4 regions of the Akkermansia muciniphila genome follow, and region 2 is predicted to be linked to each of the others. Evidence: riboswitches for the same ligand, from Rfam matches in the RefSeq annotation. Region 2 holds a riboswitch; each other region holds the start of a gene.
The links. Region 2 has a riboswitch for cobalamin ahead of ABGM91_RS04840 (ribonucleoside triphosphate reductase). Riboswitches for the same ligand answer to the same signal wherever they lie in the genome.

Region 1 (7,233 bases), 1.1 Mb from region 2:
CGGACGTCACCTACATCCAGACCCGCAACTTCCTTCAAGGCGGCGGCACCATCAACGCCTTTACGCGCAACGCGGGAGCCCGCCTTTCCGTGGTGGACGTGGGCGTGAATTACGACTTCGGCGACCTTCCGGGGCTGGTTAAAAGAAAAGTCATGCACGGCGCCAACGACTTCAGCAGGGGGCCGGCCATGACGCGGGAACAGGCGCTGGAATGCCTGCAAACAGGCATCGACATGGCCCGGGAGGAAAAAGCCAAAGGGCTGGACATCGTAGCCGCCGGAGAAATGGGCATCGGCAATACGACGCCCTCCTCCGCTATCGTGGCCGTGCTCACGGGCACCCCGGTGGAAACCGTGACGGGACGCGGTTCCGGCGTCAAGGGGGAAGTCATCCGTAAAAAAATAGAACTCATCGAACAGGGAATAGCCCTGAACAAGCCCGACCCTTCCGACGCCATCGACGTGCTGGCGAAGGTAGGAGGACCGGAAATAGGGGCCATGGCCGGGCTGATGCTGGGGGCGGCCTCACTGCGCGTCCCCATCGTCATTGACGGCTTCATTGCCGGGGCGGCGGCGGCCATCGCCCAGGGCATCCGCCCGGAAGCGGCGCAGTACTTCCTCGGCTCCCACAACTCCGCGGAACCGGGCCACAAGCTCATTATGGACCACATCGGCGTCACCATGTACATGGACCTGGGCCTCTGCCTGGGAGAAGGCACGGGGGCGGCCCTGTTCTTTCCGCTGCTGGACGCCGCCACGCGCGTACTCTCTGAAATGAAAACCCTGCCGGAGCTGGATATCACCGTTCCGCGCTGAATCCCCTCTTTCCTGCACCATGGCCGTCATCACCACCATCCGCTCCGCCTTCGGCTTCCTGACCCGGCTGCCCGTAGGGCCGTGGCCGCTGCAAAACGACCTGAACGGCATCTCCGCATGGCTCCCGCTGGTCGGCCTTGTCGTGGGGGGGCTGGCAGGTGGTCTGACCTGGGCGGCTACCCTGCTCTTCCCCCCGCTGGTCTGCGGCGTCATCGGCTGCGCCTGCTGGGTGGCCCTCACGGGCGGCCTTCATCTGGACGGAGTGGCGGACTGCGGGGACGGACTGCCTGTGGAAGTGCCCCGGGAGCGCAGGCTGGAAATCATGAAAGACTCTCGACTGGGCACCTTCGGCGGCACGGCCCTGTTCTTCAACCTGGCCTTCAAGGGCGCCGCGCTCGCGGCTCTGGCGGCCTGCGGTTCATGGGAGCTGCTGCTCACGGCGTGCGCGCTGGCCGGGCTGCTGGCCCGCAGCCAGATCTTCATCGCCATGCGCTTTCCGGGCGCGCGCCCCGGCGGCATGGGGGAAGCCTTCAAGCAGGGGACGCGCCCCGTTCATGCCCTGGCAGCCGCTGCCGTCACCCTGGCGGCCTGCGCTCTGGCCGGGTGGCACGGGCTGTACGCGCTGCTGGCCGCCCTGGCCGGCTCCACGGCCCTGCTCCTGTATGCCCGCCGCCGCCTGGGCGGCGTCACCGGGGACGTCTTCGGCTGTACCGTAGAATGCACGGAATGGATCGTCCTGCTCACCTTCTGCACCTTATGAAAATTCCGCAAAAATGCCGCGTTCCCGGCCTCAACATCGGCTGCACCTCCTTCATCATCCCGGACTACTACGTCCCCGCCATCAGGGAATGCGTCCATTACGCGGATGACATCGCCCTGCTCCTGCTGGAAGCCGGCGACCGCGGGGAGGGACTTATCACCCCCGCGGAAATACGGGAACTGGCCGCCATCGCCGCGGACGCGGGAGTCAAGTGGAACGTCCACCTGCCCACGGACGGAGGCTTCGCCACGGAGGAATCAGGCCGACGCTACACGGAAAACATCATCCGCGCCATTGACCTGACCCGGGAGCTGGAGCCGCACACCTGGGTCATGCACGTGGTTACGGACCACATTCCCGGTCCGGACATGCGCCCCCATCTTACGGAGCGGGAAACGGAACGCATCCTCCGCAGCCTGGAGCAAATCACGCCCCATTTGCCCGCGCCGGAATGCCTGGCCCTGGAAAATCTGGAACGCCACCCGGCCGACTATCTGGACAAGCTGGTCTCCGCCACGCCCCATTCCCGCTGCTTTGACATAGGCCATGTCTGGAAGGAAGGTCTAAGGCCGGAAAAACTGTTGCCGCTCTGGCTGCCGGACATACGCATGTGCCATCTGCACGGACTGGAAAAACGGGACCACAAATCCCTGCACCACATGCCCGCCGCCACGCTGGACGCCATCCTGCACCCCATGTGGGACATCCGGTTCTCCCCCACCATCACCCTGGAAGTCTTCAGCCTGGACGACTTCCTGAACTCCCACCAGGCCATGCTGGAATCCCATGAACGCTACATCTCCAAACACTGACGCCAACGCCGCACGCATGACGCTCGTCCTGGGCGGCATCAGAAGCGGCAAAAGCCAATACGCCGAACAAATAGCCGCCGGGTTCGGGGAAAAAATCCTGTACGTGGCCACGGCGGAGGTGTGGCCCGGAGCCGGCTCCCTGGAATACCGCGTGCGCAAGCACCGGGAACGGCGCCCAGCAAGCTGGCTTACGCTGGAATCCCCCCGCCATGTGGCCGCCGCCGTGCGGGAATCCGGCCTGCTGGACCAGGTGGACGGCGTCATTCTGGAATGCGTCACCCTGCTTGCCTCCAACACCCTGTACGCCCAGAAGGACCCCACGGACTACGAACCGTTCCAGGAAGCGCTGATTGAGGAAATAGAGGCCCTGAAAGAACTCATTTCCCGCTCACCCGCGCCCTGGGTGCTCGTCTCCTCTGAAACCGGCATGGGCATCAGCCAGGCGGACGCGGAAACGCGCCACTACTGTGACGGGCTGGGAATCGCCAACCAGCTGCTGGCCAAAAGCGCGGACGAAGTTTACTTCATGGTGGCAGGACTTCCCCTGGCCGTGAAAAAACGTTAGGACGTCGGGAGGCCAGCTTTTTCCATGCTTCCTGCGGTAAAAGGGGCCAGAAAATAATAGTTTGGCATTCAAGACCATGCGCATTTCCACATCAAGAAATGCGCCGGGGATTGACCGTGCCGTGCCCCTGTGGTAAGTTGGCCGGGCCTTCATGATTTACGGGAGGCGCTTCCGGGAAGCCCGTGGTGCGGGCAGGAAATAGATGGGGAATCCGGTGTGAATCCGGAGCGGTACCGCCACTGTATATTGCACGGCCTAAAAACCTGCAATGAGCCAGATCGCCAGCCTCGAAGTATTTTATGAACCGCCGGCGAGTATTCCGGCATTCAGACCATACACATGCATTCATCCAACACGCTCCGCTTGAACGGAGCAGACTATGATGGTCCGGCCTCCTTGCAGTCCGGAATGTTCAACACTCCTGAAAAAACACCGTGCCACGCCAGGCACTGGATGCAGGCAATCGCTATGACCCTGGCCTGCCTCGGCATGCTGGGAACGGTGCATGCCCAGGATACTCCCAAGGAAAACCTGGCTGGCGTTTATGACGCCACTGTAGCCAGAACCGCCTCAGATGCGGCCCTGGGAACGGTCTCCGCCACCTTCAGCGTGACGGGGTCCAGCAACGTGCGCGGAATATGGGGGAAATCCGGAACCCTCAGCATTGATGCCATTGGCGGGGATGCTGAATTCAACGTCTCATCCACGCGAAACAACGCCTTCGGCATTGACACCTCCTCCGGAGTCAATCTGGACATCGGCACCCTGGCAGGAACCTTCAACATCTCCGCAGCAAACACGAATGCCACAGGCATCCGGAGCTACGGCAAGATACTTTCCATCGGAACCATCACGGCAAATGCCCGTATCTCCATCACGGCCAATTTCTCCTCCAACGGCATCTATGCCTATCAGGGGCGGCTGGACATCGGCACGATGGCGGGCAACATCTCCGTAGAGCTGGGCACGGGAAATTTTGCCAGGGGCCTGTATGCCTACGGAAACACCATGGACTACCAGGGCCCGCGCTACAAGGACGTCAACATCGGCACCTTCTCCGCCACCGGCAGCATTTCCGCGGCGACGACCGGCGGCTACGGCGCCAGGGGCATCCAGTCCAACTACGGGCAGGTGAACATTACCCGGCTGGACGGTCAAATCACGGCAACCTCCGGTTCCAGTGATACAAGCGAGGACTTTTCCGCCATCGGCATTGAAGCCCGGGAAAACATCACGCTGGGCGACATGGGAGCAACAGGAAGCATTACCGCCACTACCAACGGCATGGATGCCTACGGCCTCTTTGCCGGAGAAGAAGGGGGTTACCAGACCCATTCCAACATCACCATCGGCCATGTGGACGGCGCCATCCGGGCGGAAGCCATGGCCGGAACGGCCGCCGGAGCACGTTCCACCGGTTCCCTGTCCGTGGGAGACATCAGAGGGACCATCTCCGCCTCCTCCACAGGAATTGCGGAAGCCTACGGGCTGCTGGCGGAATTCTCCCTGACCACAGGAATGATCAATGGAACCGTCAGCGCGGCGACTGCCGGGAACACGGCGGCAGCCCTGATGGGTGGCGCCGGCATTACGACGCTCATCGGTTCCACCGGCGTCATTGAAGCAACGGCAACGGGAGAGGGAGCAACGGCCTATGCCCTGTACAGCGGCTCCACGACGGGCTCCAGCTTTTATACGGAAAACACGGCGGACAACATCACCGTCCATGCCGGAGCTTCCATCAGCGGCATCTGGGAACTGGGCGGCTCCGGAGCGGAAGGTTCCGCGGACACCATCACACTGCTGTCCGGCACGGAAGCCGCACCGGGGCTGTTTGACTACACAGTCCGGACAACAGTTAACACCAACAAGTCTGATACGGCCACCCGCCATTCCTCCGTTACGCTCAACGTGGGCAGTGCGGACAACAAAGCCAACTGGACCATCTCCACGGAAAAAGCCGCAGTCCTGTTCAACCGGGTCAACGTGGGCTACGGCTCCACCGTCACCCTGACGGGCAATTCCCAGATTCTCCGTGACGGGGCCGTCATGAACAACATGGGCACCCTGTCCGGCAACGGCACGCTCACCATTGCGGAAGGCATGACGCTGCTCAACGGCACGCTGGTGCAGAACGCAGCGGGAACCGCCCTGGAAGTGGGCTTTGACGGCCTGAACGTGAATCTGGACCTGGCGCAAAACGCTACGGTGGGCACCACGGTGCTCAACACCACGGACTCCGCCTGGGTCGTCACGCTGGACCAGATCAAGGACGGCATCACCGCCATGTACGGAACTAGGGTGGACAACTTCCATCTGGAAAACTACCGCATGAGCTACCGCCTGCAAGGCCAGGTATTCCTGGGTGAAGGCACTCCCATCGTCGTCAAACCCGGAGAAAGCATCTATGTGGGTGAAGGTTCCAAGGTCATCATCGGGGAAAACCTGCCTGAGCACGGCATCGTGCTGGAAGGAGGGGAGGCTGACTTGAGCCAGTCGGACGCCGTCATTTCCTCCGGCGCCGTCAGAGGCGCTTCCGGCCAACTGACGCTGGCGGCCAAGGATGAAAAGGAACAGACCCTCAACTGGGAACACTCCGGCACGGTGGGCTACAACGCCTCCGCCGCTGACGGAGGCGCCTTCGCAAACCTCAACGTCACGGCACAGGATGTGAAGGTTGCCGCCAAGGGTTCCTATGCGGCGGAAAACGTTGTCATCAGCAACAACGCCACCCTCGTTCTGGATGGCAGGGACGCCAGCCTGGGCGTAGAAGGCGGAAGCATCCGCCTGGGTGAAGCCTTCGCTCATCCGGACAATCCGGGGCATCTGGTGCTGAACGGCTCCACTGTTCTGTCCGGCGTGGAAACCAACAGCGGCTCCACCGTCTCCGGTTCCGGCACCTTCAAGGGAGAGGTTACCTATTACGGTAGTGAAATCGTGATCGGCTCCGGCCCCTCCGCAGGCTACCACAACTATGAAGGCGGCCTGAACGCGTGGGGAGGAGTGCAGGAACTCACGTTCATCGTGAACGGCACGACCGCGGCTGACGCTACCAACGGAGGGTGGGACACCTACTCCCAGATGAACGTCTCTTCCTCCTACTATGTGGATGGGGCGCACGTCAATGTGGTCATCGGCGACAACCTGCTCTTCAGCAAGGAACAAAGCTTCTCCCTGTCCCTGGTCAACCTGGACCCGGACACCGTCATTGATCCGGACGGTTCCCTGTGGGACCTGACCAGCATCGACCCCACGCTGAAGGGCCGCACGGACCTGGTCACGGATACCGGCTTCACGGTTTCCGGCGACGGGCTGCACCTGATCTTCAACGGCAAGGTCAACATCAACGCCGTGAAAGCCCTGCGCGGAGAAGAAGCCTCCCGCATTGCCAACACGCTGTGGTCCTCGGTCCGGGTGGTGGACAGCTTCGCCCATACGGCAGCCTCCCAACTGGACTTCCGCGGACCGGGCAAGAGAAACCTCTGGTTTTCCGGACTGGGAGACTTCATGAACGTCTCCTCCGTGTCCGGAGCTTCCGGCTTTGACTACAAGGGCGGCGGTTACGCCGTGGGCGTGGACTATGCCTGGACGAAGAACTGGATATCCGGCGCGGCCTTCGGCCAGACCTTCGGCTCCTTCCACTCTGCGGACAAACAGTTCAAGGCGAACCAGGACGGTCTGATGCTAGCGCTCTACCAGCGTTACCACCACGGCCTGCGCAGCGGAAACAGCCTGGACATTGACGGCTACTTCACCTATGGCAACATGGACAACGATGCGGACGGCACGCTGGGCGGCAGCCCCACCACCGCCTCCTGGAACGATGACGTGTACGGCTTCGGCCTGAAGGGGACCTGGAATATCCGCCTGGGTAATACGGATGTGCTGAAACCCTTCGCAGGCATCGAATTCCTGCACGGTTCCCAGGGTTCCTTCGGAGAACATTCCGGTTCCGGCGCCGCCTGGTACCAGGATGGTTCCGTGCAAAACTGGAGCATCCCCGCCGGCGTCACCTGGCAGAAGCAGATCGCCGTCGGCAAGGGCCAGTACCTGCTGCCGCAGGTAACGGTAGCCTATGCCGGAGACGTCTCCCGCCGCAACGCTTCCGTGAAAACGGACGCCTTCGGCACGCCCTTCCGGGTAGACGGCGTCCATCCGGGACGCCACGCCCTGATTGTCCATGCGGGGCTGAACTGGATCATCTCCAGCGCCTGGAGCGCCGGAGCCTTCTATCATCTGGAACAGAGGGAACACATGACCAACCAGAGCGTTAACGCCACC
Region 2 (7,233 bases):
CCGCGCCGCATGCGCTGCCTGTGGGCGGCCGGCCTTGCGGCGGCCCTGGTGGTGAATCCGTATGTACTGAATGACGGCCAGAGTGTGCTGATGAGCTGCATGGGCATCGCCTGTTCCGCCTCCCTGCTCTGCGGCATTATCCTTCTCTGCCTGAAATACCGCTTCACCGCGTACGTGGTTCTTCCTGCCGTCATCCTGTTCAACGCGGGCCTGTACATGATGCAGATGCGGTACGGGCTGACCCTGAACCTTTCCGTCCTTTCCAGCATGGCGGAGACCAATTTCCAGGAAGCCTGCGCTTTCTGCACCGCCGCCACCGTCACCGGGGCCCTGCTGCTGGCGGGTTTCATCTACCTGGCCATTTACTGGAGCCGCCGCTCCCTGCGCCAGAAAGCCACGTGGGGCGCGCTGGCCTGCATCTGGGGCCTGTACGGAATTTTTCTGCTGCTGGGCATTCCGGCCACCTCCTACAGCTCCGAACCCCTTTACCTTTACTACACCTCGGACAAGGCCAAGGGCTGGCCCCTCGTGGACTTCGTGATGGCGTACAAGCTGGCGGACGAATACATCACCCAGGACGCAAGCAGCTTTAATGAGCTCCGGAACCTGCCGTCCTGCGCGGAACCCCTTTCCGGGTGCGACGCGCCGGACGATCTTGCCGTGGTATTCCACATGGGCGAGAGCGTGCGCGCGGACCATCTTTCCCTCAACGGCTACCACCGGAACACGATGCCTCTGCTTTCCCGGGAACCCAACGTGGTTTCCTTCCCCCACGCCACCTCCTTCGGCATCGTGACCCGGATTTCCGCCATCGGCATGTTTACGGATGCGGAACTGTCCCGCCGCCGTCCCGGCCATTCCTCCTTCATTGACCTGTTCAACAAGCACGGCTTCCGCACCGTCCGGATCATGGACCTGTGCGGAGACTCCATCCATGATTATTCCCTGGGCATCCTGACCCGGAACTGCCGGGAACGGAAACAGACGCTGCCCCTGCACCAGACGCCCGGAATGATGCAGGAACGCACCTCCCTGGTGCTGGAGGAATCCCTGAAACAGCATGGACGGGACAAGCAGTTTTACGTCATTTACAACAACGGCAGCCACATGGCGTTCAGTTATCCGGAGCAGGCCGGGCGCTTTACTCCGGCCTCCTGCAACATGGATGACCCCAAGGCCCATCTGGAAGAAACCGTCAACGCGTACGATAATTCCATCGTGGACCTGGACGCGTCCGTCCACCGCATGATTGCGCAGTTGAAAGACAGGCCTGCCATTTATTTTTACTGTTCCGACCACGGGGTAGCCCTGGGGGAAGAGGGAAAAATGTTCCAAGGGCACGTACTGCCTCCGGTTTACCGCCCCGCGATGTTCGTCTGGTATTCCGACGCCTTCGCCTCGCGCTATCCGGACATGGTGCGCGCCCTGAAGGCCAACCGCCTGAAAGCCGTTTCCCACGACCACATTTTCCACACTCTTCTTTCCCTGGCTTCCATCCGCTCGGAAGTCGTCAGGGACGGCCTGAACCTGGCCTCTCCGGACGCCCGGGAAACCCCAGCGCCCCTCCAGCCGGAAATGCTGGCGGAGTGGCTGGCCGCACCCGCGCAGCAACAGCCGCCCCGGTAAAAGAGAAAAGGGCGGAGAAGGCTTGCACAGCGCCCATCCGCCCGGGGCGCCAAACGGCCGGATATCCTACCGCACCTTCACCCGGAGGGGATTCCCGATGCACTCGCGGACACGGCGCGCTTCCGCTTCCCAGTCCGCGGCGGATTTAACCGGTGAGGCCTTGTCCCAGACGGCTCCCATGTACCAGTCAAAAGCCTTTCCGTTCCCGATCTCCCGGGTCCAGTAGGTGCACCCCTCCGACTCCACTGCCCGGCCTTCCGGAAGCCACGGTACGATCACCGCGGTTCCAAAGCGCCCGTCATTCTTCCGGGGGCTGCTCCACGCAGTAATCAGCCCTCCGTTCTTCCGGTCCGCCGCCACCGTTTCATAATTGTTCCTGCCCTTTCCGGTATCCATTCCCACACCCGCCTTCACCGTTTCAGCTCCCTGAATGGACAGGGTGCTGCGGACTTTGGAAAAACGGCTTCCCGCATCCAGGGTCACTCTCCGCTTCTCCGCCACGCGCACGCCGCCGCCAATGTTCCACGGCGCATAAACCACCTCAAAGGCGGTCTGGACCGGACCGTTGTACAGGGTGCGGGCGCTGGCCCAGTTGCCGGACGCATGCGGTTTCCCATCCCTGAACACGGCAATGCCTCCGCAGCCGCGGCCCGGTCCCACGTTATACATGTCCAGGCCGCTGCCGTGGTCCCGATGGTAATCTCCCTTCTTGTAAAATTCATTGATGACGGGAACTCCCGCACGCTTGCTCCACACATCCGTTCCGCTGGAAACCAGCCCTTCCCCCGCCGGGGCGGGTCTGGCAACGGCCGGGCCGTAAATCCGGTGCGCCGTAAGGTCGTTTTCCCACGCAAAATCATCCAGGCGCTCCGGCACAGGGCGGCTGAAACAAACGTCCGCGGAAGGGGCCGCCTTCAGGGAGGAACGGTCCAGAATCCAGAAATCACGGGCTGTTCCGGGCCGGAAATTGCCCTGGAACAGGAGGGTATCCTTCCTGCCGTCTCCATCCGTATCCACCGCCTGGTGAGGAATCACCCGCCCGTGGCGCACGTCAAAGACGCGCAGGGACGCCGCATCCCCGGCAGCTCCTGGCGGCAGCGGAACCGCCACGGTTTCTCCGGGCCTGAACATGTTCAGGGGATTCGTGACGGTCACGGTCTTTTTCTGCGGATGGTCCCGGCCAATGACGTACTTGCGCAGCTCGGTGCCGGCCATCAGGTAAGCGCCCGCGCCGTACACTTCCGTATCCTCCCCGGAATAATGCCCCGGCTTGTCCGCAATGGGCTGCACCCAGCCCAGCGCGCCTTCCGCGTTGACGGAATCACAGGCGGCCTTCCAGGCCCTGCGGATGACGGGAAGGTATTCCTTCGCGTCCAGATACCCCTGGTTCACTCCCCACAGCATCCCGTACACGATAAACAGGGTGCCGCTCATCTCCTTCAGGGGCGGCTCTTCCGGATCCAGCAGGCTGGCGTGCCAGGAACCGTCGGGCGACTGGCATTTTTTCAGGGACGCCGCCAGGCGCTTGAGCAGGTCCACGTAAAAGGGACGGGTGGGCCAGTCCGCGGGCATGTCCTGAAGAATAAGCGGCAGTCCGGCAATCACCCAGCCGTTGCCCCGGCTCCAGAACATCTTTTTCCCATTGCCCGCCGGAATGGTGAAGTAACGGGAATCCCGGAAAAACAGTCCTTCCTTCCGGTCAAAAAGATAGTCGCAGGTGAGCTTGTATTCCTTGTCCATGAATTCCAGATAACGGCGGTCCCCGGTATAGGCCGCCAGCTTCACGAATACCGGAGGGGACATGAACAGGGCGTCCGACCAGCTCCAGCGGTCCTGGCACCGGGGTGTCTGGAACTGGAGGGAGGCGGAGGAAGGCCGGTTCATTACCTTGTCCAGCACGGCGCGTATCTTTTCCGCCGCAGCGGGATTGCCGTCTTCCATCGCCATTTCCATCCAGGCATGCCCCACGGCGTGATCGTCCGCATGGTAATGCCGTTTCAGGGTTTTCCATTCCTGTTCCTTCCCCGCTTTCCTCAGCAGCGGCAATCCCGGCCCTTCCGGAACGGACAGGCCGTACTGCACCATGCCGGAATAAAAAGCCCCGTAGGTCCAATGCAGCGGCGAGCGCTTTTTGGGATGCTCCGCCTGCCATTCCGCCACCAGTTGGAGATTGTCCCGGATGGTCTTTTCATTCCAGTCCGCAGAAGCGCCGGAAGCAGGATTCCCCGCAGAGAGAAGGGGAAGAACCAGCATCAGGAAGGATTTCCGCCATCCGCTTTTTGTAGAGAAAAAGAAACGCATTTTATTGATACGGAAAAAGCCGTACGGAAATTTCTCCGCAAGGGATGATTCTTCTTTTCATTCTATCCGCTTTCCTCCGGACCGGGAAAGGAGGCAAGGGCACATATGGTGCCATGACGGAAAGGAATGCCGCGTTATCAATCATTCCGCACCCGGCATATACAACATGATGTATACTAACAAATATTTAATACATCATTTATACATTTTCCTTGCGGGAAGTTCCTTTCTGTGGTTCATTGCGTTTCAGCGCAGGTAACGGAAGACGGTGAAAATCCGTCGCGGACGCGCCGCTGTAACCGGTAGACGATGGACCGGACACTGACTGCCCAGGCAGCCGGGAAGTCCCCATCACATGTCGCACCGGAAGCCAGAAGACGACCTGATGCCCCCGTATCCCATCCCGCGGACAGGATGAACATACGCACAGGTCCTCATCGTGCCCCTTGTTAAAAATGCACGCATGCGGCGGCCCCTGCCTATGATTTTTCCAGGCTTTTGCCCAGGCTCGCGGATGAGCGGTCATTATCCCTTCCAAGCGAGACATCCACCATGGCAACAAGCATCATCAAACGTTCCGGAAAAAAGGAACAATACCAGGGCTATAAAATTGAGGAGGCCATCAAAAACGCCTTCCACAGCTCCGGAACCGCCTACAACCGTTCCATTTATGAGGAAGTGGAGGCCAAGCTGACCCACCAGGACAGCGCGCACGTGGAAGAAATCCAGGACATGATTGAACGCGCCCTGTTCCGGTGCGGATACTTTGACACGGCCAAAACCTTCATCACCTACCGCTTCCTGCACAAAATGCAGCGCGAACAGCTCGGCGGCCTGTATTCCGGCAACACGTACGTGGACTGCAAGCAGACGGTGGAAGAATACATCGGCCAGAGCGACTGGCGCATCGCCGCCAACTCCAACACCACGTATTCCAACGCCGGGCTGATTAACAACACGGCGGGCAAGGTGATCGCCAACTACTGGCTGGACCAGGTTTACTCCGCCCGGGAAGGCGCCGCCCACCGTGAAGGGGACTACCACATCCATGACCTGGACTGCCTGACCGGGTATTGCGCCGGGTGGAGCCTCCGCAACCTGCTCAATGAGGGATTCAACGGCGTGCGCAGCCGCGTGAACAGCCGCCCCCCGCGCCACTTCCGGGAAGCCCTGGGCCAGATGGCCAACTTCCTGGGCATTCTGCAAAGCGAATGGGCGGGCGCTCAGGCGTTCAGCTCCTTTGACACCTTTCTGGCGCCCTACGCCTTCAAGGACCAGGCGGACTTCACGCGCATCAAGAAGGACATCCGCAGCTTTGTCTACAACCTGAACGTGCCCTCCCGCTGGGGGCAGTCCCCCTTCACCAACGTCACGATTGACTGGACCGTGCCGCGCGACCTGCGGGACCAGGCCCCCTTCAGCGGCGGGGAGCACCTCTTTGAAGGGATGGAGGACCCGGACCTTCTGGCCCTGGCGCGGGAACGCGGCGCGGACAAGCTGACGGAACTGACCTACAAGCACTTCCAGAAGGAAATGAACCTGATCAACAAGGCCTTTTACGAGGTGCTCACGGAAGGGGACAGCACGGGACAGCCCTTCACCTTCCCCATCCCCACCGTCAACATCACGGAAGACTTTGACTGGGAGGGGGAAAACGTGCCCCTCCTGTTTGAAAACGCCGCCAAGATCGGCTCCTCCTACTTCCAGAACTTCATCGGCAGCCAGTACACCGTGAATGAAAACGGGGAACGCGTGCCGGACGAACGGGCCTACAAGCCGGACGCGGTGCGCTCCATGTGCTGCCGCCTGCAACTGGACCTGCGGGAGCTGCTCAAACGCGGCGGCGGCCTCTTCGGCTCCGCGGAAATGACCGGTTCCATAGGCGTGGTGACCATCAACCTGGCCCGGCTGGGCTACCTCTTCAAGCAGAACCGGGAAGCCCTGTTCGCCCGGCTGGGGGAACTGCTGGACCTGGCCAAATCCTGCCTGGAAAAGAAAAGGGCCTTCGTGCAGGAGATGTATGACCGCGGCCTGTACCCCTACACCAGGCGCTACCTGCCCACCTTCCGCAACCACTTCTCCACCATCGGAGTCAACGGCATGAACGAGCTGCTGCGCAACTTCTCCAACGACACGATGGACATCACCTCCGAACAAGGCAGGGCCTTTGCGGAAGAAATCCTGGAATTCATCCGCCTGCGCATGCAGGAGTACCAGGAGGAAACGGGCAACCTGTACAACCTGGAAGCCACGCCCGCGGAAGGCACCACGCACCGCTTCGCCCGCGAGGACCAGAAACGCTACCCGGACATCCTCCAGGCGGGGCCCGTGGGGCAGCGCTACTACACGAACAGCTCCCAGCTTCCCGTGGACCATACGAGCGACCTGTTCCGGGCGCTCCAGCTCCAGGACGAACTCCAGTGCTGCTATACGGGGGGAACCGTCTTCCACATGTACATGAATGAAGCCATCAGCTCCCCGGAAGCCTGCCGGAACATCGTCCGCAAGGTGCTGACCCGCTTCCGCATGCCGTACCTGACCGTCACTCCGCTCTTCTCCGTCTGCGAGAAGCACGGCTACCTGCGCGGGGAACACCAGTACTGCCCCTTCTGCGATGAAGAGCTGCTCCACATTCACAGGCATGAATAACCCTTTTCAACCGACCGCCTCGTTTCAAAACCCAACCATTAATACGACAATGACCAAACAGGAAATATTAAGCAAATACGCACAGGACCGGACCCGCTGCACCGTTTACACGCGCGTCATGGGCTATCACCGCCCTGTGGAAACCTTCAACGCCGGCAAACAGGGCGAGTTCCATGACCGCGTCCACTTTGTGGAACCGGGCCGTCCCTGCCCCTGCTCCGCCCGGACGGAACAGCCTCGGTAATTTTCCCAATAACATATGCGAAGTCAATGGGAACGGGCCGGGGCATAGCGGACATCACGCCGCTCACCTTGCTGGATTTTCCGGACAAGGTGGCCTGCATCTTCTGGCTGAGAGGCTGTAACTTGTTTTGTCAGTACTGTTACAACGTCTCCCTGGTCAGAGGAACGGGCTCTCCTGCCGGAGACCGGACGGACTACCTTGATTTCCTCAGAGATCGGGTGGGATTTCTGGACGGGGTAGTCCTGTCCGGCGGCGAATGCACGCTGTGTCCCGACCTTATCCCCATCTGCCGCGAGATACGGCAGCTAGGCTTCGCGATTAAAATAGACACCAACGGCACCAGGCCCGGCGTGGTGAAAACGCTGGTGGAAGAGGGGCTTTGCGACTACATTGCCCTGGACTACAAGGCACCC
Region 3 (7,233 bases), 1.1 Mb from region 2:
GGCGCACGTCCGGCTCCGCCGCCAGCGGGGCGAAGTCTGTGAAGTTGGAGACATGGGCGGGCATCACCACGGCCACGTCCAGGCAGTCCGCGTGCTTGGCATGCCCGTCCTGTTCAAAGGGCATCGCGGCCCGGTCCTCTTCCGGAATGTTGATGTTCCGTATCATCGGGATGACGCCCAGCACGGGCTTGCCCGTACGGTCCAGCATGTAGTCGTGCGCCGGGGAAAGCAGTTCCGGATCTCCGCGGAATTTGTTGACCACGAAGCCCGCCAGCAGCTCTTTTTCCCAGGGAGCGAACGTCATCCACGTTCCCAGGAAGGAGGCGTACACGCCGCCCCGGTCAATGTCCCCGGTCAGCAGAACTTTGGCGCGCGCGTAACGGGCCATGTTCATGTTCACCACGTCTGCGGATTTCAGGTTGATTTCTCCGGGGCTGCCGGCCCCTTCCAGGCAGAGGACGTCGTACTCCTCCGCCAGGGAATCGTACGCCTTGCGCACGTCCGGCCAGAAGCGCCTTTTGGCCGTAAAATATTCCCGCGCCTCCATGTGTCCCACGGCGCGCCCCATCACGACCACCTGGGACCCGGTGTTGGAATGGGGTTTGAGCAGAATGGGGTTCATCCGGGCATCCGGGTCAATGCGGCAAGCCTGGGCCTGGACCATCTGGGCGCGGCCCATCTCCTCCCCCAGCGCGGTCACACCGGAGTTGAGAGCCATGTTCTGCGCCTTGAACGGGGCCACGCGGTAGCCGTCCTGAAGAAAAATGCGGCACAGGGCCGCGGTGAGCACGCTTTTTCCCGCATCGGAGCAGGTGCCCTGAACCATCAGGGCCGGTTTGGGCAGTTTGCGGAGAATGGCGGGGCTATCCCCCTTCAGTTCGGCCCGCAGGGCCTTTTCCAGCAGGGCGTGTTCCTCCGGCGTGCGGACGCCGGAGCGGAACCAGCCGCCTGATTCCAGTCCCGGATAGTTGGAGCAGTCGCGCAGCGCGACGCCGTGGTTTTTCAGGAGCCGGGCGGCCAGACCGGAGGGCGCCTCCGCCAGGCGGAAGAGCAGGAAGTTGGCTCCGGACGGGAGCACGGCGGCGCCCGGGAGGGCGGAAAGCCTGCGGAACAGATCTTCCCGGCGTTCCCGGTTTAGGGCGCGTTCCCCGTCCGCCCAGGAAGCCGGCTGTGCCAGCACGGCCCGCACAGCCGCCGCCGCAAAGGCATTCACGTTCCACGCGGGCAGGGACTGCCTCAGCCGTTCCGCCAGCGGAGCGGCGCAGACGGAAAAGCCGCACCGGACGCCGGCCATGCCGTAAAATTTGGTCAGGGAGCGCAGGACCACCAGATTGGGAAGCTCTGCCGCCTCACGGAGGAGTGATTCCGTTCCGTTCGCATAATCCATGAAGGATTCATCAATAATCCAGATGACTCCGGGGCGGGACTGCACAGCCCGGCGCAGGGCCGGAACGTCCAGCAGGCTGCCGGACGGATTGCAGGGATTCGCCAGGAAAACGGCGTTTCCATCTTCGGCCTGTTCCGCCAGCCGGCAGGGAGAGGGCGTGAAGGAATCCCGTTCTTCCGTCCGCGGAGAAAGAATGTCCGTGCCGTGCCGCAGGCAGGCCAGCCTGTATTCGGAAAAAGCGGGTTCCGGAATGACGGCCCGTTTCAACTCCAGCGCGCGCGGAAGGGCGTGAATCAGTTCGTTGGCTCCGTTTCCGAACGCGAAGCAGCCGGAAGGCACTCCGTAATGGTCCGCCGCCAGTTCCCGCAGCTCCGCCATGTCCGGAGAAGGGTAGGGTGCGGCCGCATCCATGGCCTTCCACAGGGCGGAGGTAATGAACTCCGGCATTCCCTCCGGCCTCAGGTTGACGCTGAAATCCAGAATCTCCCGTTCGGGCCGTCCGGCGCCCGCCGCCAGGGATGTTAAATCCCCTCCGTGTGAAAAACTGTTCATGCCGTAGTAATTGAGGCCGGCGTTCCGGGATGGCGCCTGTGCCGGGAAAAGGAAGGAAACGCCTTGAAGGGACGATTTTTCCGGAAGTTGGAACCTCCGCTGAAAACGGCAATCCTTCCCCGTTGCGGGAAGGAAGGGTTAAGGCGCGTCATGGGCGCATCATGTCCTGTACGCGCCGGGGGTGACAAGACAAAAATGGAAGGCTCCGTTTGGAAAAACGGGATGGCGCGCGGCGGCTGAAAAGAAGAAACGCCCTCAAAGCCGCGGAATGTTCAAAGAAAATTCTTTTTGGCTTGTCATACCGGCCCCTTTGGTATTTCATCCGTCCCATGAACCCTTATGGTAAGGGTTACAGACCTCAGGGATGCCCGTAGCCGGGCAGGAAATAGATGGGGAATACCGGTGAGAATCCGGAGCGGTACCGCCACTGTAAGCGAGCTTGTCTCGCAAGCCAGAAGACCAGCCTGTGGGGTTGTCCAACTGTTCGGCGAGTTACCGAACGTAAGGCACCACAACCATGCTTTATACGAAAAAAGCCCTTCAGATGGGCGCTATTGCCGTTGGCCTTGCCGCATTCGCAGGCCAGTCCTCTCTTGCCGAGTCCGCTAAAAAGGAAGACTCCCCGCCCGCTACCAGGACGGAAACCATGCAGGTCATGCCGGAGCTGACCATGGCGTCCCACTTTGTGGGCGTGCCGTACAACCGGTCCGGGGTATCCGTTTCCGTCATCAATCCGGAAGAATTCCAGAAGGCGGGCATTGAAACCCTGACGGGAGCCCTTTCCCAGACGCCCGGCGTCTTCACGCTGGACGGCGGCGGCACCTGGCAGCGCGGTTCCGTGAGCAACACCGTCATCCGCGGGATGAACAAGGAAACCTACACCCTGACCATGGTTGACGGCATGCGCATCAGTGATGTCAACATGTCCGGCAACAAGCTGCTGGGCATCACCAACCTCTTTACCGTGGGCAATGTGGAAGTGGTGAAGGGAGCGCAGGGCGCCGTCTTCGGTTCCGGCGCCATTGGCGGCGTTGTCGCCATGGATACTCCGGAAGGGGAAGGCGATCCCGTGACCAGGATTTTTGCGGAAGCCGGTTCTTTCCATTCCTTCAACAGCTATGCGACTTCCTCCGGCAAGATCAAGAAGCTTTCCTACTTTGTGGGCGTGGGGTTTGAATCCACGGAAAATGATCCTACCATTTATCCGGCCATTTATGACAACCGGAAAGGCATGAACGACTTCCGCCAGTGGCAGGAAGCCGTGCGCCTGGGTTATGACGTCAACGACAAGGTGAAGGTGGGCTTTACCTACCGCCGCCTGGATTCCTACTTTGAATACCCCACACCCTATGTGGACTACGACCAGTGGCCCGCCGTGGCGGACCCCCACCTGTACAACACGGAAGACAAGAACCGCAGCAACCTGGTAACGGGGCGCGTGGATGCGGAAATTACCAAGTTGTGGTCCACCAGCTTCATGGTAGGGCATTACAACATGGATTATTCCACGCACACGCCGGGCTTTGATTTCCAGCCCAACGTGATGCGCAACCGCCGCTTCCAGACGGAATGGCGCAATGCCCTGACATGGAACAAGAAGTGGCAGACAGTCGCCGGCATGGCCTGGGACCGTTCCGACTACATGAGCGAAAACAATTACGTGGCCAAGGATGAATGGCAGAGCACGCTTGCCTTCTTTGCGGAACAGATGTGGGCGCCCACGGACAACTTTGACGCCAGCGTGGCCCTGCGCCTGGAACATGATTCCGTCTGGAACAACCACTTCACGTGGCGTTATTCCAATTCCTGGAAGGTGACGGGCAAGGACTCCCCCACCCGTATTTTCGGTTCCGTGGGTTCCGGCTTCCGCGCCCCCACCTACTTTGAACAGTACGCCGCCAATTACGGCTACGTGGGCAATCCGGACCTGGACGTATCCAAATCCCTGGGCGGAGACCTGGGCGTGGAACAGCGCCTGGCGGACAACCATTACGCTTCCGTAACCGGGTTCTGGACCCGCATCAACGATGAAATCGGCACCAAGAGCGTAGGCACCTGGCCCAACTCCTACACGACTTACGACAACTTCTCCCACGCCACTTCCTACGGCGTGGAAGTAGCGTTCAAGGGGCAGTTCAAGGATGCGTGGAACAGCGGCTATTATGCCAACTACACCTTCACGATGCCCAAGCGGGATTCCATCGGCAACTATGAAACCGTCCAGATGGCCAATACCGCCCGCCACACCATCAACGCGGAGATTTATACCTCTCCGGTTGAAAAACTGACGGTCGGCTTTGGCGTAACGTCCGCCATGGGACGCACGGACTACAACTATGCCCGGCTGGACAACTTCTTTACGGCGCGTTTGTTCGCCCGTTACCAGGTAACGGACAATGTAGCCCTCCATGTGCGGGTGGAAAACCTGTTTGACCAGAATTTCATCATCACGAATGACTATAACTTCGGCCCCCGCCAGGCCCGGGGACTGGGCGTCTTTGGCGGCGTGACGGTCGAATTCTAATTGCTTTTCAGGACTAATTGTTGATTGCACCCCCATCTTCCGCCTTGCGGGCTGTTTCAGGCGAAGGGAACAGCCACGGGCGGAAGATGGGCTTTTTGTTTTCCGGAGGTTCCGGAATCGGTTAACATGCGGCGGTAATCTGAGCTGTGTTGCGCTGGGTATCCATACTGGGGGCGTTGGTCCTCGCCGTCTTTCTGGGGGGGGTATTCTACTTCTCCCAGCGGGAGGCGGACGTTTGGCATGGAGCCTCCGCGCAGGCGGACGGCAGGGGAATGCCTGCCGTATTTGACGGATTCGTAGAACGTTGGAACAGGTCCGTGGAGCGGGAACTGCTTCGGGAACTGGCAGGCGGCGAACGGAAGAAAAGCCTGCTGTCCGTCTCCCGCGGGGCAGGGGACGGGCGGCGTTTGGCGGAACAGGAGCGTTCCGTGGAACGCATCAGGAAAAGGCTGGAATTGAAAGACCATATCCGCCTGCTTCCGCTGGAAGACGTTCCGGCGGGATTGGAATGGCAGACCGGCATGGAGGAGCCGGACGTGGGCGACCCCCGCGCGGTAAAAGGGGGGCAGGTCCGGCTGTGGATCAATACGCCGTTTCCCGGAACCCTGCGGGCGTTCGGGCCGGGAAGCGAAAACTTTTTCAACTACTCCGCCATTGACAACGTGTGGCTTCCCCTCGTGGGGCTGCATCCGGAAACCTTCCGGCCCATTCCGGGGCTGGCGGACCGCTGGGCCGTATCCGCGGACGGGAAAACCGTTTTTTACCATCTGGACCCGGAAGCCACATACTCGGACGGCCGCCCCGTGAAGGCGCAGGACTTCCTTCTGAATATCTGCCTCCGCACGTCCGGCTTTGCCCGGGACCCGTTCTGGACAACTCTGTTCCGCTCCACGTACGACCAGATTACGGTGTACGGGGATTCCGTCATTGCCCTGGCGCTGCCGTCCCCCGGGCCGCTGTTGCCCTACATGGCCTGTGTGGATTTCCATCCGGCCCATCCCGGTTTTTACCATGATTTCAACTCCCTGTTTCTGGAGCGCTACCAGTGGAAGGCGCCGCCGAATACGGGGGGCTACGTGGTGGTTCCCGGAAAAATCCGCATAGGCGAGCGCATCACCCTGGCCCGCGTGAAGAACTGGTGGGCGAAGGACAGGAAATACTACCGCCATTCCTGCAATGCGGACCAGGTGGAGCATGTATTTGTAAACCTGGAAAACAAGGCGGTTGAAATGTTCCGCCGCGGGGAGCTGGACATGATGAACGTCCGCAAGCCGGAAGTATGGGAAACCAGGCTGGAACTGCCGGAGGTACACCAGGGCTACATAGACAAATACAGCCTGGAAGCCGGCTATGCCTGCCCCCCGTACGGCCTGTACCTGAATTGTTCGGACAAGCTGTTGAAAAATCCGGACATCCGCCGCGGGCTGGCGCATTCCGTGAATATGGGCATGGTGATTGACACCCTGTTCCGCGGGAATATGAGAAGGCTGGGCTCCTATATGGAGGGATACGGCGATCTGACGCTCCCGCTGAAAGCGCCGGAATACGGCAAGAAAAAAGCCATGGAATACTTTGCCCGCGCCGGCTACCGGACAATGGGGGAAGACGGTGTTTTGAAAAATGAACGGGGGGAACGGCTGGTGGTGGAACTGACCTTCGCGGACTCCTCCACCCTGATGACCAACGTTTGTTCCATCCTCCGGCAGGAGGCCCTGAAATGCGGGGTGGACCTGCGCCTGGATCCCCTGACCTATAATGTCTGTTCCCGGAAGGTATTTGAAAAACGGTACCAGGCCGCCCTGTGGGCGTGGCCGCTCCAGACGCCGTTTCCCCGGCTGTATGAAACCTTTGCTTCCGAACTGGCGTACGATGCCCGCGGCAATCCCGTGGGCAACACGAACAATATCTTTGCCGTGGCGGACGCCGAACTGGATGCGGCCCTGGACGCGGAGCGGAATGCCCCGGATGACGCTGCCTTGAAGAAAGCCCTTCACCGCGCCCAAAAGCGCATCCATGAACTCTGCGTCTGGATTCCCGGCTGGCGGGAGCCCTACACATACGTCGCCTGCTGGCGCTGGATACGCTGGCCGGAATCCCCCACGCGGTTTTGTTCCCCCAGGATTTACAATCCGCTGGAATCCCACCTGTACTGGGTGGATGAAAAAATGAAGAGGGAAACGCAGGAGGCCCGGCGCCGCGGCGTTCCGTTTGAAGAAAGGCATCAGGTGATACGCCTTGAAAGACCGGATGACGCCGCCCCGTAATAAAACCAGTTCTCCGGCCTCTTTTTAAATTGAAAGGAGGCGGTTTTTTCATCATAATTCCCTTCATTATTCCCTAAAACCGTATATTGACTCCATCATCATGAAAATATCACTTTTTTCCGCCCTGTTTCTGGCCGGCCACCTGTGTATGGCCGCTCCCATGCCCCTGCCGGAATCCAATGACGGCGCCAAGCATGTCTTTGCCACCAACCAGGAAAACTTCCTGATGGACGGAAAACCCGTTAAAATCATCTCCGGGGAAATGCACTACCCGCGCGTGCCGCGCGAACACTGGCAGGACAGGTTCCAGCGCATGAAGGCCATGGGCATGAACACCGTCTGCACCTATCTGTTCTGGAACGTGCATGAACCGGAACCGGGCAAGTGGGACTTTTCCGGCAATCTGGACTTTGTGGAATTCATCAAGGAGGCGCAGAAAGCCGGCCTGTGGGTCATCGTGCGCCCGGGTCCCTACGTGTGCGCGGAATGGGAATTCGGCGGATTCC
Region 4 (7,233 bases), 1.2 Mb from region 2:
ATTGGCGCCATTCCGGGGAGGGGCGCCCGGCGGCGGGGGCCTCACCGGAAGCCGCGGCCTCCGGAACGGCGGCGGGGCTTTTCCTGCGGTGGAGGAACAGCACGCCCGCAATGAACAGGAAGCCGAAGCCCATCTGCCAGCCGAAGTAGCAGATGGCGGGCAGCCCCACCGCGCCGATGACGGGGTATGCCACCCGCAGGGAATGGGAGACGAAGGACAGATAGCTGTTCATCATGCCGCCTGCAATCAGGTTGGAATGGGTGATTTTGCCTTCCGCATGGCTGCTCACCAGCATGCCGTTGGCCGCGGCGTTGGAATAAAGGGCCGTGGGGATGGACAGGCTGATGATTTCCGGCAGGTGGGCCCAGCGGGCCAGCCCGCCGAACAGCTTGCCCAGGGCAAAATGAAAGCGGAAGATTTCTGCAATCCCGCCGATGAAGGCCGCCAGGGCCACCAGGCCGATCAGGCTGCCTATCTGGGGCAGGCGCGCCAGGATTTTCTCCGCGCCTGTTTCCGGAGCCTGCGCGCTCCGGGAATGATGGCGCTTTTTGGGAGCCGGGGACGGGCTGGCAGCAGAGCCTTCTTCCTGTCCCTTTCCTTCCCCGCGCGTTTCCGCGGGAGCCTCCGCGGCAGGCTTCATGGTCATGCGGGACTTTCCGGGCGCGGAGGCGCCCATGCCCGCGGGCATCTTCACCACCATGACTCCGGAGGCCGCCAGCGCCAGCGCCAGCCAGAGCCAGCGGAGAGGCTGGCGCCAGGGATAGGTGCGGGAGTGCCTGGTGCCGTTCATGCCTTCTTGACGAACATCAGGGAAAGGTATTCTTCCGGCCTGGCGGCGATGACGTCAATATCGTCCGTAATAAACTCGTCGGGCATGCCCAGTCTTTCCCCGTAAATAACGCGGATATCCTTCTCCCGCCGGATGCGCTCCATCAGGCGCGCGCGGCTGCGGTAGGTCTTCATGAGAACGGTGGTGGTTCCGGGAGGGAACTCCAGGGAATCCGCCATCTCCGGCCTGAAGGCGGGAATAACCCGGAGCCGTTCCCCGTTCTCCACCAGGATCCGGCGGCTGTGGGCCGCCAGGGTGCAATAGGAGGTGATCCCCGGAACCACTTCCGTGCGCAGGTCCGGATTACGGCTGATCAGGAGGCTCAGAATATAGCCCAGGGTGCTGTACGTCATGGCGTCCCCCAGCGTGGCAAAGGCGCAGTCCTGGCCGCGGGAAAGGGACTCCTCAATAATGGCCGTATTCTTTTCAATCTGCTCCTGCCGGGTTCTGGCGTCGCGGGACATACTGAAAACCAGCTTGTGGAATTGGGCCTTCACGCCGCCCACGGACCGCACCACCGCTTCGGAAATGCTGAAATCGCTGTTGGGGCCCGTCACGGTAAACACCACGTCCACGGACCGGAACACGTTGACGGCCCTCAGCGTCAGGTATTCCAGATTGCCGGGGCCTATGCCCACGCCGTAAAATTTTCCGGGGGTGGACATGTCAGTGCGCTTTCTTGGGAGCCATGAGGTCGTCCGCCGTGGTCCGGGCATGGCGGGAGAAAACGGCGCGGATGCCCGGGTTTTCCCCCAGGCCCTTCAGGTGCGTTTTAACGGTGAACCCCTCCCTCCTGAGCATGGAGGCCCAGGAATCCTCCTCGTCCCCGCCCAGGTCGTTTTTGGCATGATCTCCGGCCACCAGCATGAAAGGGGCCAGCCAGACCGTTTTTGCGCCGGATTTCTTGAGCTGTTCCAGAATGGGGGCCACGCCGCGCGTACCTTCCACGGTGGCGAAAAACGCCAGGCTGTCGCGGTCATTCAACTCGCGGGCAAAATCGGAAAGCACCATGTCGCAGCGGCCTTCCTGCTGGCCGTGCCCCATGAGCAGGATGGCTTCACCCTTCTTCCGTTCCGCGGGGAAATGCTGTAACAAGGCCGTGACCGCCTCGTCCCTGTCCCGCTCGCTTTCCAGCAGGGGGCGGCCGATGAACACGTGGTCAAAGCTATCCGGATGGCGCGCCAGGAAACTGACGATCTGCCTTTCCATCCGGGAAAATTCCTCTCCGGGGGCGATGTGGAGGGACTGGACGCGCAGCGTGCGTATGCCCGCGCGGGCCATGCGGTCCAGATTCTCCTCCACGGAGGGGACCGGGGTTCCGCGTCCGGCAAGCTTCCTGCGGATGATGCTTGAAGTATAGCTCCACTTCAGGCGGTCTGGGGAAAAATGGGGCAGCATGTCCTTTTCCAGCTCCTTATAGGAGACGGTGGCATCCTGGTGGCTGGTCCCGAAGGCGACGAGAAGAAGCCCTTCCTGCTGTGACGGAGCCGCCTGTTCCGCCGGGGCGGGAGAGGCTTCCGTCCCGCATGGGGCGGCGGAAAGCACGGGCAGGGAAAACAGGGTGAGGCCTGCAAGAAAAACGGAGGAAAGGGGCAGGAACGCCCCCGGCACGTAAGAGGATGTTTCAATCATGCGTTGATAAGGTATGGTGAACCGGAGCAAGGATATTCGGACTCCGGGTCTCCAACCTCCCCCTCGCCTTCACCCTCCGGAATGGGAGGACTGGCTGATGAAACGCCCGGTGAAAAGCGTCCCTTGAGGGTTTGTAACCCGATACCGCAGCGCGACTGTTTCCGGTTCTCACGGAATTCCCCGTTGCTTCGGCGTGTTTAATGGCGTTTTTAGCCGTCAGTGTCAATGATTATTAGAACCGCCGCCGGATTTCCGGGCATCCGGAAAAAAGACGCGTGAACGGGTAAAAGCCGCCTTTCCTCCCGCTCCTGCGCCTGCCCCGGAAAAAGGCGCGCGGCTCCGGCTGCGGGACCGCGGATTTCCAGTCCGGCAGTCCGGCGTTTGCGGCTTGCCGCAGGCGGGGATGGTATGAGAACATGGGGCATGGCCTCTTCCCCTGATGTAGTAGAATATATTTGTTTCCAGCTCCGCCATGCCGGGGATATTTCCTTCAAAAAAATGTTTGGGGAATACGGCCTGTACTGTGACCGGAAGTTTTTCGGTTTGGTCTGTGACAACCAATTGTTCGTCAAGATCACGGAGCCTGGGCTGAACAGGCTGCCGCAGCAGGAGCAGGGCTCTCCCTATCCCGGAGCCAGGCCTCATTTCCTGATGACGGAGCTGGATGATGACCGGGCCCTCTCCTCTTTTGTCCGGGAAACGTGTTCCGTCCTCTCCGCTCCGGACGTCTTGTCCGGGAAGAAGAAAAAAACTTCCGGGGAAAAAAGAAACAGGCGTCCGTAAACGCCTGCTGGTGCCTTATAAAAACGTTTGGCGGAAAAACTTACTTATCTTCCGGGGACTCCGGCACGGCCAGGGAGGAAAGGCTCTTTTTCAGGTTGCCCGCGACGGTCTGCGTGGCTTCATTGTCGGACTCCGCGAACTTGTCCACGGCCTGCGTCAGGGATTTAAGGTCGGACTCCGAGATCTTGCGGCCTTTCGCCTTCCGCTGTTCCAGCGCGGAAATCTTCTTGTTGAGGTCCGCCAGTTTCGGCAGGTCCTTGTTCGCTTTCAGGACCGCCAGCGGTTCGTCAAACTCCTTGACGGAGGGAACCGCCGTCTTCAGGCGCGTGATGGCCGTCACCGCTTCCAGCGGGTTGGACTGGATCTGGGCCTGGACCATCTCCTTGGCGTCCCCGAGCCATTCGTCAAAAGCGTTGCACACGGCCTGCGCCTCCTCGTCGTCCGTCTTCTTCCGGAGGGGAGTGATCTTGGACTCAATGTTGCTGCCGTTGGAAACGACCGTCTTGGCGAGGGACTTGTACTTGTCCAGCTCCACGCCTTCCAGAATGGGAAGGCCGCGTTCCACCTTCATCACCTCCCTCTTCACCAGGTCGTAAAGCTGGGTGGGATGGCCCTTGGCCACCACTTTGCCGTTGGCCCCGATCAGTACGGCATGCGGCAGTCCGCCCGGACAGGAGGCCGCCGGAATATCCAGCCCCTGGTAAACGGGAAAGGTAATCTTCTTTTCCTCCAGAAACTGCTTGATCCTGGGGCTGGGCCCCTGGCGGTGGCTGCCTACCACGGTAAAGCCCTTGGACTGGAACTTATCCTGCAATTCCTGCAAATGCGGCATGCTGGCGATGCAGGGCGGGCAGTTGATGCCCCAGTACTCAAAAAACACCACCTTCCCCTTCAGGTCGGAAGCCTTGATCTTGGGCCCGTGGAGGTGGCTGCTGTCGTCAAAGGAAGGGTAGGTAACCTTCGCTCCGTTGCCGTTGTCCGCCGCCTGGATGAAAGCCGGGGCCGTCATGGCGGCGATGGTTCCGGACAAAAGGAAGGCAGTAAAGGTTTTCATAGGATGGATGATGCAGAATGCCGCATTGAGTGTCAAGAAGGAAGCGCGCTCCCCGCGCCTGCCTCTCCGGCGCCCCGTTCCTGTGGGAAAGGCGTTTCAGGCAATGTCCAGCCCCATGATGTAATCCGTCATGTAATAGCCGTGGCCGATGTGGAAATCCCCGCGTTCCAGTTCCCGCATGCCCATGCGCTGGTAAAACTCCACCGCCCGGGTATTGTAGCGGTTGACGTTCAGGCGCATCAGGCACGGCTCCGGGTGAATGCTCCTGATGTAGCTGATGGCCTGGCGGAACAGGTAGCTGCCGATGTGGAGGCCCTGGAAACCGGGCAGCACGTAAATCTTCTGCAAATGGAAAACGCCGTGGCCTTCCGGCTGGACGGACAGGTAGCCGCAGTGCTCCCCGTCATGGGAGGCGATGAAATACACGTGCCCCTCCTCCATCTGCTTCTTCAGATTGGCCGGGGAATACATCCAGTCCATCATGAACTCCATCTGCTCCGGGGAAAGGAGGTCCCGGTAAGTGGCGGGGAAAGCCTGCCCGGCCAGTTCATGAATAAGCATGATGTCGTCTTTGGTGGCTTGGCGGAGTGTCGGCATGGCGGGAATACTACACGGAAAAACGCCGGATGAAAAGGGCCTCTTCCCGGTTCCCGGGGGAATTTCCCGGCATGGCCTACTTTCACCTCCCTATTCCGGCAAGAGAGTTTTATGCTGGATGGCACAGGCTTTTTTAACGGAAACCGGGGTGAATCCTGTCTGTATGGTGTACCCTGCATGCATGCCAGACCATGAGAGAACCCATCCCCATACAACAATGGATCCCTGCGGGGCCGCTCAGGGACATGGGTGAAAAATACGTAAGCCAGCTTCCGGATGTGGCGCAGAATCCCATCGGCCCGGAATCCTTCATCCATCATTCCGACCATTCCTGGACGGAATACCTGGTGGCCTACTGCCTGTTGTATCCGTGGGTGGTGATCGCCCTGGGCCTGCTGGGCGGCCTGGCCCTGGGGGCCTACTACCTTTTTTGCCGCCGCCGGGAATACGACCACCGCATCTTCTGCTCCAAGTGCGGCACCATGATGTACCCGTGCGGCCTGCACTGTCCCAAGTGCGGCACGCCCAATCCAAAGCCCCGCGCCCTGAACTGGATCGGTTACTCCAGGCTGCGCACCGTCATTCCGTCCACCGGGCGGAAAAGGCATGAGGAAGTGCTCCGCAGCTACCGGCGGTGCTTCTACTGCGGGCAGCCGCTCCATGAACCTACGCTGGAACAGAACTGCCCGGCCTGCGGAAAAGCGGTGCTCCAGGGGGAGCAATCCGTGGACCGTTATGATGATTACATTGCCCGGCGCAGGGGATGGACCTTTGCGGCTGTGGTGGTGCTGGGCGTCATTCCCATTCTCGGCCCCCTGCTGGCCTCCTCCCTGTACAAAAGAACGCTCGTCAACCCGTACTCCCTGTACATGACCGTATTCAGGGAAAGCTTCCTGATGGTGGTGCTCTACCTGTGCCGCCATCTCTTCCGCCTTCTGCCCTTCATCGGAACCATCGGCATGCCCATCCTCTGCGTGACGGAATACCACCTCTACCGCCGCATGTTCCTCTGGAAAACGGAAAAATATGACTTTGGGGAGAAAGGGAAGGCCTGAGGAAGGCATCTCCTCTGCGCGGATATTTCCGGCGCATGCGGGAAATGGTGGGCTGCGGGATTGACTTGAAGCCCCGCCAACGTACCTTTCCGCCATGCAGATGCGTTACGTCCTGTTCCCCTTCATGGGCGCCCTTTGTCTGGCGCTCTCCGCCTGTTCCGTCACCTACGGCAACAAATCCGTGGCGTCCCCGGCGGCATACGGCGCCCTGGTTCCGGGAAAATCCTCCAAGGCGGACGTTTACGACGTCCTGGGCCAGCCCTCCGACGCAGTCACCATGAAAAACGGGACGCTGTGGACCTACCGCTACCGCAAGGCTAAAAACAACTTCCTGGGGAACATCCCCCTCTTTGGCGTCAATCTGATTGCCGGAGGCAAAAACGGAGACGTCTATACGGTGCTGGCCCTGTTTGACCGGCAGGGCGTCCTGGCCTCCCGCTCGGCGGCGCGGCAAAAGCTTTACACGTCCAACCTGGCTTCCCTGAAACGCTCCCTGGACGGCATGCTGGAGGACAATTCGTCACACCAGCGGGTGGAAATGGAAATGAAGAAGGTAGGCCGTCCCTTTGACCCGTCTGCGGCCAAGGATGCGGACCTGCTGGAAAAGTCTCTTGATTAAAGGCCTGCGCGTCCTGCTTTACTTATTGTAATTAGTATGACAAGGAAGCGTTTTTTTCTAGTGGACTAAACTTCCTGCATACAGTAAGTAGGCGGCGTTCCCCGAAGGGGAGGGAGGATTCTCCCTGAATGCCTCCCGCTCCGGAGGGAGCAAACCCTATAGAAAAAATAGAATGAAAATGAAAAGAAAACTGGCATTGGTTCTGGCGAAGGCTTTCTCCGGAAAGTCCGTGCCGGAAAAGAAACGTGAAAAAGAGGCAAAGGCCTCCAGGAAACTGGAAGACTGGTTGAAGTCTTCCAGAATGCGCTCCTTCTAGCAAAGGCACGCTGACGGAAAAGGCGGATTCGGGCGCTGGACGCCCGGCTCGCCTGGGAGGCGGGGGAAAAAGTTGAGCCCTCCCTTTGTTCATCGTATGATGGAACGATGAAGCGTTTGAATGGGACGATGGGGCTGGAGCGGGAAGGGGGGACGAATGGATGACGGGCGTTTATTGCCGAAAGGAGGCGGATACAGGCAGCTTCTTTCATTCCGCAAAGCTCAGGTCATTTACGATTTGACGGTAGCTTTTTGCAGACGCTACTTGAGCCGCGATGCGCGTACCACTGACCAGATGGTGCAGGCGGCGCGTTCCGGCAAGCAGAATATTGCGGAGGGAAGCATGGCT

Region 1: linked by a shared signal. The riboswitch ahead of ABGM91_RS09160 (autotransporter outer membrane beta-barrel domain-containing protein) and the one ahead of ABGM91_RS04840 (ribonucleoside triphosphate reductase) in region 2 are both predicted to bind cobalamin.
Region 3: linked by a shared signal. The riboswitch ahead of ABGM91_RS09195 (TonB-dependent receptor) and the one ahead of ABGM91_RS04840 (ribonucleoside triphosphate reductase) in region 2 are both predicted to bind cobalamin.
Region 4: linked by a shared signal. The riboswitch ahead of ABGM91_RS12165 (sirohydrochlorin cobaltochelatase) and the one ahead of ABGM91_RS04840 (ribonucleoside triphosphate reductase) in region 2 are both predicted to bind cobalamin.

The regions. Positions count from the first base shown of each region.
Region 1 covers NZ_CP156688.1:2,235,821-2,243,053, reverse strand. Annotated here, with positions in the region: gene cobT (nicotinate-nucleotide--dimethylbenzimidazole phosphoribosyltransferase) at 1-815, shown strand, start outside; gene cobS (adenosylcobinamide-GDP ribazoletransferase) at 835-1,575, shown strand; gene cbiR (cobamide remodeling phosphodiesterase CbiR) at 1,572-2,387, shown strand; gene ABGM91_RS09165 (bifunctional adenosylcobinamide kinase/adenosylcobinamide-phosphate guanylyltransferase) at 2,362-2,952, shown strand; cobalamin riboswitch at 3,119-3,257, shown strand; gene ABGM91_RS09160 (autotransporter outer membrane beta-barrel domain-containing protein) at 3,292-7,233, shown strand, end outside.
Region 2 covers NZ_CP156688.1:1,185,088-1,192,320, reverse strand. Annotated here, with positions in the region: gene ABGM91_RS04850 (phosphoethanolamine transferase) at 1-1,626, shown strand, start outside; gene ABGM91_RS04845 (glycoside hydrolase family 88 protein) at 1,693-3,927, opposite strand; cobalamin riboswitch at 4,143-4,328, shown strand; gene ABGM91_RS04840 (ribonucleoside triphosphate reductase) at 4,480-6,576, shown strand; gene nrdD (anaerobic ribonucleoside-triphosphate reductase) at 6,626-6,820, shown strand; gene ABGM91_RS04830 (anaerobic ribonucleoside-triphosphate reductase activating protein) at 6,847-7,233, shown strand, end outside.
Region 3 covers NZ_CP156688.1:2,244,910-2,252,142, forward strand. Annotated here, with positions in the region: gene ABGM91_RS09190 (cobyric acid synthase) at 1-1,939, opposite strand, end outside; cobalamin riboswitch at 2,283-2,422, shown strand; gene ABGM91_RS09195 (TonB-dependent receptor) at 2,457-4,463, shown strand; gene ABGM91_RS09200 (extracellular solute-binding protein) at 4,613-6,727, shown strand; gene ABGM91_RS09205 (beta-galactosidase) at 6,828-7,233, shown strand, end outside.
Region 4 covers NZ_CP156688.1:2,995,467-3,002,699, reverse strand. Annotated here, with positions in the region: gene ABGM91_RS12175 (hypothetical protein) at 1-790, opposite strand, end outside; gene ABGM91_RS12170 (precorrin-2 C(20)-methyltransferase) at 787-1,494, opposite strand; gene ABGM91_RS12165 (sirohydrochlorin cobaltochelatase) at 1,496-2,461, opposite strand; cobalamin riboswitch at 2,492-2,646, opposite strand; gene ABGM91_RS12160 (TfoX/Sxy family protein) at 2,885-3,244, shown strand; gene ABGM91_RS12155 (TlpA disulfide reductase family protein) at 3,285-4,298, opposite strand; gene ABGM91_RS12150 (GNAT family N-acetyltransferase) at 4,395-4,895, opposite strand; gene ABGM91_RS12145 (hypothetical protein) at 5,087-5,950, shown strand; gene ABGM91_RS12140 (hypothetical protein) at 6,045-6,569, shown strand; gene ABGM91_RS12135 (four helix bundle protein) at 7,150-7,233, shown strand, end outside.